DNA from 3 places in the Streptomyces sp. NPDC046876 genome. Region 2 is predicted to be linked to each of the others. Evidence: riboswitches for the same ligand, from Rfam matches in the RefSeq annotation. Region 2 holds a riboswitch; each other region holds the start of a gene.

What was found. A riboswitch is a leader RNA that binds a small molecule or an ion and turns the genes downstream of it on or off. The one in region 2 is predicted to bind cyclic di-AMP.
Positions count from the first base shown of each region.
Region 1: linked by a shared signal. The riboswitch ahead of ABZ924_RS04840 (transglycosylase family protein) and the one ahead of ABZ924_RS06095 (M23 family metallopeptidase) in region 2 are both predicted to bind cyclic di-AMP.
Region 3: linked by a shared signal. The riboswitch ahead of ABZ924_RS36755 (LysM peptidoglycan-binding domain-containing M23 family metallopeptidase) and the one ahead of ABZ924_RS06095 (M23 family metallopeptidase) in region 2 are both predicted to bind cyclic di-AMP.

Region 1 covers NZ_JBEYXK010000005.1:22,432-26,877, forward strand. Annotated here, with positions in the region: gene eno (phosphopyruvate hydratase) at 1-1,269, opposite strand, end outside; gene ABZ924_RS04840 (transglycosylase family protein) at 1,638-2,351, opposite strand; cyclic di-AMP (ydaO/yuaA leader) riboswitch at 2,354-2,521, opposite strand; gene ABZ924_RS04845 (transglycosylase family protein) at 2,798-3,817, opposite strand; gene ABZ924_RS04850 (cytochrome P450) at 3,920-4,446, opposite strand, start outside.
Region 2 covers NZ_JBEYXK010000006.1:112,234-116,679, reverse strand. Annotated here, with positions in the region: gene ABZ924_RS06105 (pitrilysin family protein) at 1-1,038, shown strand, start outside; gene ABZ924_RS06100 (pitrilysin family protein) at 1,059-2,426, shown strand; cyclic di-AMP (ydaO/yuaA leader) riboswitch at 2,666-2,821, shown strand; gene ABZ924_RS06095 (M23 family metallopeptidase) at 2,835-3,632, shown strand; gene ABZ924_RS06090 (GntR family transcriptional regulator) at 3,849-4,446, shown strand, end outside.
Region 3 covers NZ_JBEYXK010000158.1:5,499-9,944, reverse strand. Annotated here, with positions in the region: gene ABZ924_RS36765 (MBL fold metallo-hydrolase) at 1-198, opposite strand, end outside; gene ABZ924_RS36760 (SGNH/GDSL hydrolase family protein) at 378-1,181, opposite strand; gene ABZ924_RS36755 (LysM peptidoglycan-binding domain-containing M23 family metallopeptidase) at 1,377-2,351, opposite strand; cyclic di-AMP (ydaO/yuaA leader) riboswitch at 2,356-2,540, opposite strand; gene ABZ924_RS36750 (tyrosine-protein phosphatase) at 2,884-3,702, shown strand; gene ABZ924_RS36745 (SRPBCC family protein) at 3,784-4,224, shown strand; gene ABZ924_RS36740 (aspartate aminotransferase family protein) at 4,253-4,446, opposite strand, start outside.

The sequences.
Region 1 (4,446 bases), on a different contig from region 2:
GAACGCGCTGCGGCCCGCGTACACCGCGGCGTCGTCGAGGATCTCCTCGATGCGCAGCAGCTGGTTGTACTTGGCGACGCGCTCGGAGCGGGCCGGGGCGCCGGTCTTGATCTGGCCGCAGTTGGTGGCGACGGCAAGGTCGGCGATGGTGACGTCCTCGGTCTCGCCGGAGCGGTGCGACATCATGCACTTGAAGCCGTTGCGCTGGGCGAGCTCGACGGCGTCCAGGGTCTCGGTCAGCGAGCCGATCTGGTTGACCTTGACGAGCAGGGCGTTGGCGGTGCCCTCCTCGATGCCGCGGGCCAGGCGCTCGGGGTTGGTGACGAACAGGTCGTCACCGACGAGCTGGACCTTGGCGCCGAGCTTCTCGGTGATGACCTTCCAGCCGGCCCAGTCGTCCTCGAACAGCGGGTCCTCGATGGAGACCAGCGGGTACGCGGAGACGAGCTCCTCGTAGTACTCGGTCATCTCGGCGGCGGAGCGGGCCTGGCCCTCGAAGTTGTACTTGCCGTCCTTGTAGAACTCGGACGCGGCGACGTCGAGCGCGAGCGCGATGTCCTTGCCCGGGGTGTAGCCGGCCTGCTTGATGGCCTCGAGGATGAGGTCCAGCGCCTCGCGGTTGGAGCCGAGGTTCGGGGCGAAGCCGCCCTCGTCGCCCAGACCGGTGGACAGGCCCTTGCCCTTCAGCACGGACTTGAGGGTGTGGTAGACCTCGGTGCCCCAGCGCAGGGCCTCGGAGAAGGACTCCGCGCCGATCGGCGCGATCATGAACTCCTGGATGTCCACGTTGGAGTCGGCGTGCGAGCCGCCGTTGAGGATGTTCATCATCGGAACGGGCAGCAGGTGCGCGTTCGGGCCGCCGAGGTAGCGGAAGAGCGGCAGGTCCGAGGCCTCGGAGGCGGCGTGCGCCACGGCCAGGGAGACGCCGAGGATGGCGTTGGCGCCGAGCGAGCCCTTGTTGTCGGTGGCGTCCAGGTCGAACATGGCCTGGTCGATCAGGCGCTGCTCGGTGGCGTCGTAGCCGACGAGCTCCGGGCCGATCTGCTCGATGACCGCGAGGACGGCCTTCTCCACGCCCTTGCCCATGTAGCGGTTGGGGTCGCCGTCGCGGAGCTCAATGGCCTCGAAGGCACCGGTGGAGGCGCCGGACGGAACGGCAGCACGGCCGGTGCTGCCGTCGTCGAGGCCCACCTCGACCTCGACCGTGGGGTTGCCTCGGGAGTCCAGGATTTCCCGGGCTACGACGACGTCGATGGACGGCACGAGCATCTCCTTCTGGGATGTGACGCTGGGTGTGCGGTGGCGGGTACGGCCGTGGGATGGCCTTGCCGCCTAGAGCCTAACCGGCTCCGGGCAGTCGGCCAGCCGACCGCCCGCGTCCTGGGACGAAAAAGGGCCCGAATACCCCGCTTCCGGGACATAGGGCCCTTGATTCCGGGACTGTCGGGCCCTGTCGGGCTCTGTTGGGCTCTGTTGGGCTCTGTCGGTCCCCTGTCGACCGCCGTCTGCCGCCACCGGTCACCTGCCGTACGGGTGCTGCGCGGGCGGACGCACCGCCGCCCGGCGCGTGGGGGGTACGCGCCGGGCGGTGGGGTGTGCGCGTGCGGTCACGGCACGCGCGAGTGTTGCCGGGGAATTCAGCTGAGCTTCAGCATCTGGCCCGGGTAGATCAGGTCGGCGTCCGAGACGATGTCCTTGTTCAGCTCGAACAGCTTCTCCCAGCCGCCCTTGACGCCGTTGGCCTCGGCGATGGAGCCCAGGGTGTCGCCGGACTTGACCTCGTAGGAGCCGTTGCCGGTCTTGATGACCGAGGAGTCGCCGCGCTCGGAGCGGGTCACCGGCGCCTCGGCGCGCGGCGTCTCCTTCTTCGGCTGTGCCTTCGGCGTCTCGGTCTTCTTGGTCTCGGTCTTCTTCGTCTCGGTCTTCGGCGTCTGCTTCGGGGTGTCGCTCGAGCCGCCGCCGGAGTACGAGGAGTTCGACAGGCCCTTGCCGCAGACCGGCCAGGCGCCCTTGCCCTGGCCCTTGAGGACCTTCTCGGCGATGGCTATCTGCTGCGACTTGGAGGCCTGGTTGGCCTGCGCGGCATAGGCCTTGCCGCCGTACGCGGCCCAGGTGGAGGCCGAGAACTGCAGGCCGCCGTAGTAGCCGTTGCCCGTGTTGATGGACCAGTTGCCGCCGGACTCGCACGCCGCGACGCGGTCCCACTCGGAGGCGGTGGCGGCGGACGCGGAGCCCGCGGTCATCAGCGGGGCGGCGACGGCGACACCGGCGACGCCGGCGAGCGTGACGATGCGGGTGGTCCGCTCGATGGCGGTGGCGCGACGGTGCTTGCCCTTGCCGGAACGCAGCATGGATTTCTCCTCACCGACGCCTGCGAGGTGAGCTGTCGGGTTCGGGCGGATGAGTTGCCCGGCCGCGCACGTGGCGCGTCTTCACCCCTAGCCGTTCGTGACCGTCTTCCGACGGGCCTTCCCGGCGCCTTCGTTGGTTCCCCCGCTCCTGCCTTCGGCGCTTGACGCGACGTGTGTTCCCCCCGGCCGCCGGCAGGATTCGGCGATGCGGTCGAAGGGGCCCGCGGTGGCGGGCGATTCAGAAGGTAGACAGGTCCCCCGCCGATGTTCAACGAGGAACTTCGGCGGGGGACGGCCCCTACTTGCGCTCCCCGCAAGGGTGTTTGCGCAGGTGAGGGCGGGGTTTGCCCAAGGTTACGGACAGGACACGCCAGTTGACCGGAAGAGACACATGTCTCATTTGAACGAACCGGACATTCAAGGCCTTCCGGGTGTCCGAAGTGCCGTTATTTCTGGCTTAGATCCAGGTTCTGACCCGGCTTGATCAGGTTGGCGTCACCGCCGATGACCTGCTCGTTGGCGTGGTACAGGGCGCTCCAGCCGCCCTTGACCCCCTTGGCGTCCGCGATGGTGGCGAGGCTGTCGCCCTCCTTCACGGTGTAGGCGGGGGCCGCGCCCTCCGCGGCGGGGGCACCACGGTGCTTGCCGGTGGCAGTGGTGTCCGGTATGGCGGCCGGGTCGGTGGAGGCGCCCGGGGTGGGCGCGGCCGACGGGGCGGACGGGGCGGTGGGCGCCCCCGGGGCGGCCGGGTTCACCGGGGCGGTGGGGTCAGCCGGGTTCACCGGGGCGGTGGGCGCCGTACCGGGCGCGGTGGGCGCCGTCGGGGCCGTCGGGGCGCCCGGGTCGGTGCTCGGGGTGCCCGGCAGCGGCGTCTGGGACGGCAGGTCCGGGTCGGGCATGACGGGCAGGCCGCTGACGGGTGCCTGCGGCGCGGCCGGGATGGTGAAGGTGGGTCCGGGCGTCGGGGCGCCGAAGTCGGTGGCCCGCTCGCCGTTGCGGCCGGCCGGGACCTTGTCGTCCGGGCGGCTCGGGGTGGCGCCGACGGCGCGGTGCTTGCCGGTGGCGCCCGGGTCCACGTCCGCCGCGGGGGCGTCCTTGGTCAGCCCGGCCGAGGTCGCGCAGTTCTGCCAGGCCTCGGGGCCCTGGGCGCCGAGCACGCGTTCGGCGACGGCGATCTGCTGGGACCGGCTGGCGAGGTCGGGCCGCTCGGCGAACTCCAGGCCGCCCGCGTTCTGCCACTGCTCCTGGGTGAAGGCCAGCCCGCCGTACGCACCGCTGCCGGTGTTGGCGCTCCAGGTGCCTCCGCTCTCGCACTCGGCGACCTTGTCCCACGTCGAGGCGTCGGCCGCGCTCGCGCCGGTGGCGGCGAGCAGTGGCAGGGCCAGTGCGGAGCCCGTGACTCCGGCGGTGACGACAATCGCGGGTACCTGGCGGGGGCGTCTGTGGCGGCCGTTCCCGGAACGCATGTGCTGCACCTTTCGCATAACGGCTGGGTAACGGCAGAACCTAGCGGCCTTCGAACGATTGTCACAAGTTGAGCAAGCAGTTGACTTTGTCTCAGAAAACGTTCAGTTGTTTCGGGGTGTGAAGCGCACGGGAAGCGTGCGCAGGCCACGCATGATCAGACCTCCGCGCCACCGCAGGTCAGTTGACGGAACGGCGAGTTCCAGATCCGGCAGACGCGTCAGCAAAGTCGCAAGCGCCGTCTGTCCTTCGAGTCGGGCGAGCGGAGCGCCCAGGCAGTAGTGGATCCCGTGGCCGTAGCCGAGGTGCTGGTTGTCGGCGCGCGAGAGGTCCAGGGTGTCGGGGTCGGCGAACCGCTCCGGGTCCCGGTCGGCGGCGGCGAGGACCACCAGCACCGGGTCCCCGACCGCGATGTCCTGCCCGCCGAGCGTCAGCGGCCGGGTGGCGAAGCGCCAGGTGGCGAGCTCGACCGGGCCGTCGTAGCGCAGCAGCTCCTCCACTCCGGTCTGCAGCAGCCCGCGCTCGCCGGCGGCGAGGGAGTCCTGGAGCCGCGCGCGCTGCCCGGGGTTCATGAAGAGGGAGTGGACGCCGTTGCCGATGAGGTTCACGGTGGTCTCGAAACCCGCGAAGA
Region 2 (4,446 bases):
GAGCTGGCGCTCTGGCTCGAGGCCGACCGGATGGGCTCGCTGCTGGCCGCCCTGGACGAGGAGTCCATGGAGAACCAGCGCGACGTCGTCAAGAACGAGCGCCGCCAGCGCTACGACAACGTCCCCTACGGCACGGCCTTCGAGCGGCTGACCGCCCTCGCGTACCCCGACGGTCACCCGTACCACCACACGCCGATCGGCTCGATGGCCGACCTGGACGCGGCCTCGCTGGAGGACGCCCGCGCCTTCTTCCGTACGTACTACGCGCCGAACAACGCGGTGCTGTCGGTCGTCGGCGACATCGACCCGGCCCAGACCCTGGCCTGGATCGAGAAGTACTTCGGCACGATCCCCTCGCACGACGGCAAGAAGCCGCCGCGCGACGGCAGCCTGCCCGAGATCATGGGCCGCGAGCTCCGCGAGGAGATCGTCGAGGAGGTCCCGGCCCGCGCGCTGATGGCCGCCTACCGCCTGCCGCACGACGGCACCCGCGAGTGCGACGCCGCCGACGTGGCGCTCACCGTCCTCGGCGGCGGCGAGTCCTCCCGGCTGCACAACCGCCTGGTACGCCGCGACCAGACGGCCGTCGCCGCCAGCTTCGGCATGCTCCGCCTGGCCGGCGCCCCCTCCATGGGCTGGCTGGACGTGAAGACCTCCAGCGGCGTCGAGGTGCCCGCCATCGAGGCCGCCGTGGACGAGGAGCTCGCCCGGTTCGCGGCCGAGGGCCCGACCGCCGAGGAGATGGAGCGCGCTCAGGCGCAGCTGGAGCGCGAATGGCTGGACCGGCTGAGCACGGTGGCCGGCCGTGCCGACGAACTGTGCCGCTTCGCCGTCCTGTTCGGCGACCCGCAGCTCGCCCTGACCGCCGTGCAGCGGGTCCTCGACATCACCGCCGAGGAGGTGCAGGCCGTGGCCGCGGCCCGGCTGCGCCCCGACAACCGTGCGGTGCTGGTGTACGAGCCCCTGGCGGCCGATGCCGACGCCGACACCGATGCCGACGCCGCGAACCAGAACGAGAACGAGGGGGCGGAGCAGTGAGCGACACCGCAGCCGTCACGATGACCTTCCACCCGCGGCCGCAGGCCGGCGAGGCCCGGCCGTGGGCCTTCCCGGCCCCCGAGCGCGGCGCGCTGCCCAACGGCATGACCGTGCTGCGCTGCCACCGCCCGGGCCAGCAGGTGGTGGCCGTCGAGGTCAACCTCGCCGCCCCGCTGGACGCCGAGCCCGAGGGCCTGGACGGCGTGGCGACCATCATGGCCCGTGCGCTGTCCGAGGGCACCGACAAGCACTCCGCCGAGGAGTTCGCCGCCGAGCTCGAGCGCTGCGGCGCCACCCTCGACGCCCATGCCGACCACCCCGGCCTGCGGGTCTCCCTGGAGGTCCCGGCCTCCCGGCTGCACAAGGCCCTGGGCCTGGTCGCCGAGGCGCTGCGGGCGCCGGCCTTCGCCGACAGCGAGGTCGACCGCCTGGTGCGCAACCGCCTCGACGAGATCCCGCACGAGCTGGCCAACCCGCAGCGCCGCGCCGCCAAGGAGCTCTCCCGCCAGCTCTTCCCGGCGTCCCTGCGCATGTCCCGCCCGCGCCAGGGCACCGAGGAGACCGTCGCCCGGATCGACTCCGCGGCCGTCCGCGCCTTCTACGAGGCCCACGTGCGCCCCGCCACGGCCACCGCCGTGATCGTCGGCGACCTGACCGGAATCGACCTGGACGCCGTCCTGGCGGACACCCTGGGCGCCTGGACCGGCGACACCGCCGAGGCGCGCCCGGTGCCGCCGGTGACCGCCGACGACACCGGCCGGGTCGTCATCGTGGACCGGCCCGGCGCGGTCCAGACGCAGCTGCTCATCGGCCGGATCGGGCCGGACCGGCACGACAGCGTCTGGGCGGCCCAGGTGCTCGGCACGTACTGCCTGGGCGGCACCCTCACCTCGCGCCTGGACAAGGTGCTGCGCGAGGAGAAGGGCTACACCTACGGCGTGCGCGCGTTCGGCCAGGTGCTGCGCTCCACCGCCGACGGCCGCGGGGCCTCGATGCTCGCCATCAGCGGCTCGGTGGACACCCCCAACACCGGTCCGGCCCTGGACGACCTGTGGAAGGTGCTGCGCACCCTCGCCGAGGGCGGTCTGACGGACGCCGAGCGGGACGTGGCGGTGCAGAACCTGGTCGGGGTGGCCCCGCTGAAGTTCGAGACGGCCGCTGCCGTCGCGGGCACGCTCGCCGACCAGGTCGAGCAGGAGCTGCCGGACGACTACCAGGCCCGGCTGTACGCGCAGTTGGCGGCCACCGGCACCGTGGAGGCGACCACGGCGGTCGTCAAGGCCTTCCCGGTGGACCGCCTGGTCACCGTGCTCGTGGGTGACGCCTCGCAGATCGAGGAGCCGGTGCGCGCGCTGGGGATCGGAGAGGTGACCGTCGTCACCAACTGACCGTCGGTATACGGCGGATGGGCCGGCGAGGTGCTGCCGGCGCACCGGCGGACCGCAGGCGGTCGAAGGGCCCCGATGGCTTGGCCATCGGGGCCCTTTATGTCCAATTGGCGCCAAGGTTGCCCGTATGGGGTGTGGCGTACGCAACAAAAGCGCGCGTCTGTTTGGCGATTGACTGATGATCCGCCTAGCGTCGGGCGTGCTGTCCGTCAGTTTGTACGCGCCGCACCCGCGGCACCGGGCAGCGATCGCCGAGTCCCCGTCAGGCGCGAGCCTGGGGAGCCGGGGACCCACACGTCCCTGGGGTGAATCGGGCCGCCTCGCCAGAGGGGCCCGTAGGAGACCTTCCTGCTCCGAACCCGTCAGCTAACCCGGTAGGCGAGAAGGAAGGAAAGGATCAGCCCCTCCATGGCCTTTGGCAGTCGTGCCGCCGGCAAGCACCGTGGTTCCAGCCGTCTGAGCCGCAAGACCGCCGGTTACGCCGGCGTCGCCGCCCTCGCAACGACCGGTGTCGTGGGCACCCTCGCCGCCCCGGCGTTCGCCGCGACGGACCACAAGGGCCCCTCCATGGAGGACACCGGCCTGAACGCGGTCGTCACCGCCGAGGACCTCCAGGGCCAGATCGAGGCCCAGGCCGAAGCCCAGCGCAACGCCGCGGAGGCTGCCGCCCTCAAGGCCAAGGCCGAGGCCGACGCCGCCGCCCGGGCCGCCGAGGCCAAGCAGAAGGCCGAGGAGAAGGCGAAGGCCGAGCGCGAGGCCGCCGAGCGTGCCGCCCGCGAGGAGGAGCGCAAGCGCCTCAACACCTTCGTCTCGCCGCTCGACGACAGCTACATCAGCACCCAGTACCACGCCGGCGGCGGCATGTGGTCCTCCGGCAGCCACACCGGCATCGACTTCCACGCGGCCTCCGGCACCTCGGTCCACGCGGTCGGCGCCGGCACCGTGGTCGAGGCCGGCTGGGGCGGCGCGTACGGCAACAACGTCGTCATCCGCCACAACGACGGCACGTACACCCAGTACGGCCACATGTCCTCGCTGAGCGTCTCCGTCGGCGAGACGGTCACCCCGGGCCAGCAGATCGGCCTGTCGGGCTCCACCGGCAACTCCAGCGGCCCGCACCTGCACTTCGAGGCCCGCACGGGCGCCACGTACGGCTCGGACATCGACCCCGTCTCGTACCTGCGCAGCCACGGCGTCGACCTCTGACCGACGCGCCGTCGGGCGGCGCCGCCGCACCGCTTCGCACAGGACCCCGGCTCACCGAGCCGGGGTCCTCGCGTTGTGCCTGCAAAGGCCGGCCGATTTCCGCCTGCGCTCGGAAAATTCGGCGCATTGCAATAGAGTCTCGGTACGATCCCGGTACGGCGGCGGCAAAGGCGCCCGGCAGCCGGAAAAGGCGGAGAAATGGGCGGAGGTCCGGTCTTGCGTATTCCCGCGCACGCGGTATGCACTGCAATCCGCGACGACATCGTCTCCGGGGCATTCGAACCGGGCGGCCGGCTGACCGAGGAGGTGCTGGCCCGACGCTACGGCGTCTCCCGCGTCCCCGTGCGCGAGGCGCTGCGCACCCTGGAGTCCGAGGGGTTCGTGACCACCCGCCGGCATGCGGGCGCCTGCGTCGCGGAGCCGACCGAGCAGGAGGCCGCCGACCTGCTGGAGCTGCGGATGCTGTTGGAGCCGCTGGCCGCGGCCCGGGCCGCCCGGCGCCGCACCGAGGCCCACCTGAAGGTGCTGCGCGGGCTGGTCAGGCTGGGCCAGGAGCGGGCTCGCCAGGGCCAAAGCGAGGATCTGCGGGCCCTGGGGAGCTGGTTCCACGAGACGCTGGCGCAGGCCTCCGGCAGCCCCGGGCTGATCGCGCTCCTCACCCAGATGCGGCACAAGGTCGCGTGGATGTACGTCGTGCAGGCGCCGCAGCGGCCCGTGGAGTGCTGGGCGGAGCACGGGGCGATCGTGGACGCGGTGGCGCGCGGCGACGCCGAGCGGGCGCGGGCCCTGACGGCGGTGCACGCGGACGGGACGT
Region 3 (4,446 bases), on a different contig from region 2:
CTTGTGGAAGTAGATCTTGGCGAACTCCAGCATGGAGCCGGAAGGCCTGGTCCGGGCCCCCACCGGGTTCTGGAACACGCCGTCGGCGAAGTTCGGCGAGCGCCGGATGCGCTCCAGCCGTGCGCCGGACGGATCCGCGCCGAAGGCTTCGGGGCGCAGGGCGCGCAGCCGGGGACGCAGGGGAAGGGAGCCGGTCAAGGCGCCTCCTGGGAGGTGGGGCGGACGGGAGCAGGCCGGGATCAGACCCCGGCCCGCCACCATCCCAACGCCTCGCGGCCCCGAAGGATTCCGCAACGGACTCCGCAACGGACTCTGCAACGGATTCCGCAACGCCCCCTCCACTCCGCTCCGGTCCGGCCGCGGCCCACGCGAGCGGCCTACAGCGGCAGCAGGTCGGGCCGCTTCGCCTCGACGTGGTCCCCGGAGGACTCCCCGCGCAGCCGGCGCCCGATCCACGGCACCAGGTGCTCGCGGGCCCACTGGATGTTGTCGCGGGTCACGTCCACCGAGCCGCGCGGCTGCTGCGGCGGCCACGGCTGGTCGGGGTCGGCCGGCACCCCGAGCCCGAGCACCTGGGCGGCGCGCAGGGCGACCCGGGTGTGGCCCTCGGGCGACAGGTGGAGCCGGTCGTCGTCCCAAGCCCGCCGGTCCTGTACGGACTTCAGCGACCAGAGGTCGAGGACCGGGCAGTCGTAGCGGTCGGCGATGGCACGCACGTGCGCGCTGTACGTCGCGACCTTGCCCCGCAGGTGCTTGAGGACGGGCACGCCACGGGTGTCGAACCCAGTGGTGATCATGACCTGGCCGACGGAGCCGGCGAGGTCGGCCACGGCCGCCTCGAACCGCTCCGCCACGGCGTCCGGGTCGCTGCCGGGCCGGATGATGTCGTTGCCGCCCGCGCAGAAGGTCACGAGGTCCGGGGCGAGCTCCTTGGCCCGCGGGACCTGTTCGGCCACGATCTGGTCGAGCAGGCGCCCCCGCACCGCGAGGTTCGCGTACCGGAACTCGCCCTCCGGGCGCTGGTCGGCCAGGAGTACGGCCAGGCGGTCCGCCCAGCCGACGAAGCTCCCCTCGGGTCCCGGGTCCCCCACGCCCTCGGTGAAGCTGTCCCCGATCGCCGCGTACGAGCCGATGGTCCTGTTCGTCTTCTTCGTCGTCTCTATCGTCGTCGTCGCTGCCACGGGACCATATCCTTCACCGCGGCGCGTGACCTACGCCACCGTAGGAAGGGGTTGACGGACCGTGATCTTTACCACCGGGCGGGTGCGGAATTACAGCGCGTGAGGCCGGGGCCCCCCTCGGGTCCCGGCCTCACGCGGGTCTTCACACCGCCGCCGCCGCGACGGCGGCGACGGCGGCAACGGCGGCAACGGCCGTCAGATGCTGACGCCCTTCGAGCGGAGGTAGGCCAGCGGGTCGATGTCCGAGCCGTACGAGGGGCCCGTGCGGACCTCGAAGTGCAGGTGCGGGCCGGTGGAGTTGCCCGTGGAGCCGGAGAGGCCGATCCGCTGGCCGGCGGTGACGGCCTGGCCCACGGAGACGGACAGCTGGGACAGGTGGCCGTACTGGGAGTACTTGCCGTCCGCGTGCCGGATGACGACCTCGTTGCCGTACGCCCCGCCCCAGCCGGCCGAGACGACGGTGCCCGCGCCGACCGCCTTGACGGTGGTCCCGGTGCTCGCGATGAAGTCGACACCGGTGTGGTAGCCGCTGGACCACATGGCGCCGGGGGTCTTGTACTGGGTGGAGATCCCGCCGCCGACGGGGGCGACGAAGGCAGCGGCGACCGGGGCGGCCTCCGGGGCCTTCGCCACGGCAGGGGCGCCCTGGTCGGCGGCCGGCGCCGGGGACTTCTTCTTCGGCGCGGCCTGCGGCGCGACCTGCGGCGCAGCCTTCGGTGCCGCCTGCGGCGCGGCGGCGGGCTTCCCGGCCGGGGCTCCGGCGGGTTCCCCGGCCGCAGTGGCTTCGCCCTCCGCACCGAGGGTCAGCTTCAGGCCGGGGTGGATCAGCGACGGGTCGGTGCCGACGGCCTCGCGGTTGTCGGCGTACAGCCGCTCCCAGCCGCCCGGCAGGTGGCGGTCGGCGGCGATGGTGGAGAGGCAGTCGCCCGGCACGACCGTGTAGACGGACGGCGCCGCCCGGTCGGCGGCCTGGACGGCGGCGGCCGGCTGGGCCTGGAGCGACACCGGAACCCGCGGGGCGACCACGGGGGCGGCGGACGGGGCGGCGGCGTGGGCGCCGGCGGCGCCGATCAGCGGCAGCGCGAGGGCGGCGCCGCCGGTGCCGGCGAAGGCGAAGCCACGGGCTGTCGAGCGGGACTTGGGACGGCGGTGCTTGCCCTGAGCCGGCATGGCGCATTCCTCTCCGTCGCCTGCGAGGTGAGCTGTCGGGTTCGGACTGGAGATGTCCGGCCGAACACGGACCGAACGGAACGTGTACGGCTTCACCCCGAGCCGCTCCTCAAGGAAAAGATCCAAAAAGAAGCAGCGGCCTACCTGGTTCCCCCGCTCCTGCCGCACATGAATGGTCGGGTTGCGGTTTTCCGGACGGCGGCAGGATTAGGCGGTCCATCCGGATCGATCGCGAAGGTAATCCAGTACGGCATCACGGAACAAGCCATGAATTCCTGACGGATTCACAGAAGCGGGATTCCGGGGTAATTTCCGGTCACCCTCCGTCCATTCCGCACCGCCAACGGCCTTTCGCGCCGGGCCATTCGGGATCGACGATCAGGCACTCACGGTCACCGTATGATCTGGCTCACGCCGGTTGTGCCCGATCTGGCCACCGACGGCGGCAAGTTGACCCCAAGCAGTGCAATTCGGACACTACGACACACCACGACGCACCTCGACCCACCACGACAACGCCGGAGGAGTTCCCGTGACCCAGCAGATACCCCCGCCCCCGTCGGCGGACCGGATACCGGAGCCCGAACTGTCCGGAGTGCGCAACTTCCGCGACGTGGGCGGCCTGCCGACCGCGGACGGGCGAAGGGTCAGGCCGGGACGACTGTTCCGAAGCGGACATCTCGCACATGCCACCGAAACCGATGCAGAATTCCTCGCATCGCTCGGCCTCCACACCGTCTTCGACTTCCGCAACCACGCCGACCAGGTCCTGGAGGGCCCCGACGTCGAGCTGCCGGGCGTGCGCAACGTGAACATCCCGCTGTCCGACCCGGCCGACGGCAAGGAATTCTGGAAGATGGTCCGCGACGGCGACGTCGAGCAGCTCCGCGGGATCCTCGGCGACGGCAAGGCCGCCGCCCGGATGACGAACTCGTACCGCGCGATCGTCCTGGACCGCACCGCCGAGCACAGCCGGGTCCTGCACGCCCTCGCCGAGGACAGCGTCCCGGCGCTCATGCACTGCGCGGCCGGGAAGGACCGGGCCGGCCTGGCGATCGCCGTCACCCTGCTCGCCCTCGGGGTGGAGCGCGAGGCCATCACGGCGGACTACCTGGAGTCGAACGCCCCGCACCGCCGCTACCGCGTGCGCCGCGGCAGCGATGCGCCCGAGGCCCGCTCCCCCGAGGTCATGGAGCTGCTCGCCCCGCTCTTCGACGCCCGCGCCGCCTACCTCGACGCCGCCTTCGCCGCCATCGAAGAGCGCTGGGGCGGCGTCGAGCGCTATCTCGCCGAGGGCCTCCGCCTCGCTCCCGAGACCCTCGCCCGGCTGCGCGAGCAGCTCGTCCACTAGCAGCGCCGCCCCCTCGGCGGAATGGATCCGGCCCGGACCCGGTTGGCCCTTTCGGCAAGATCATCCGACGAGGGAGCCGAAGTGACCCGCACCGCTTTCACCCTGCCCGTCAACGGAGCCGACGGCACGGCCGAGCCCCGCCTCACCCGCGAGGACGTCTGGGCCGGCCTGGTGGCCAAGGCCGCCGACCCGCTGCCGTACATCCCCGCCATCACCGAGTGCACCGTGCTCTCCAGCGGGCCGCAGGGCCTGGTCCGGGAGATCGTGCTCGACGGCGACCGGTTCGTCGAGGACATCGTCTTCGACACCGGCCGCCGGGTGGCCTTCCACCGCTCCGACGACCGCGCCGTGTGGACGATCACCAACGACATCGACGAGGACGAGCGCGGCGGGCTCCTGCTCACCTTCGGCGGCGAGTACGCCGGGGAGCTCGGGCCGGAGGAGGCCGAGCGCCGGGAGGCGGCCCTGGCCGAGGCCGTCGCCCACACCCTGGACGTGATCCGCCGGGCCAAGGCGGCCTGACCGCCCGGCCCGGCCCGGCCGCAGGCCGTCAGCCGCCGCCGACGGCCTGCTTGACCAGGGTCCTGCCGAAGTCCCACATGAGTCCGCCGCCGCCGTGGGCCTCGTCCATGACCGCGCGGAAGGCCACCACGAAACGGTCGATGTCGGACTCGTCCACGACGAGCGGCGGGATCAGCTTGATGACCTCCAGGTGGTCCCCCGAGACCTGGGTCAGGATCCGGT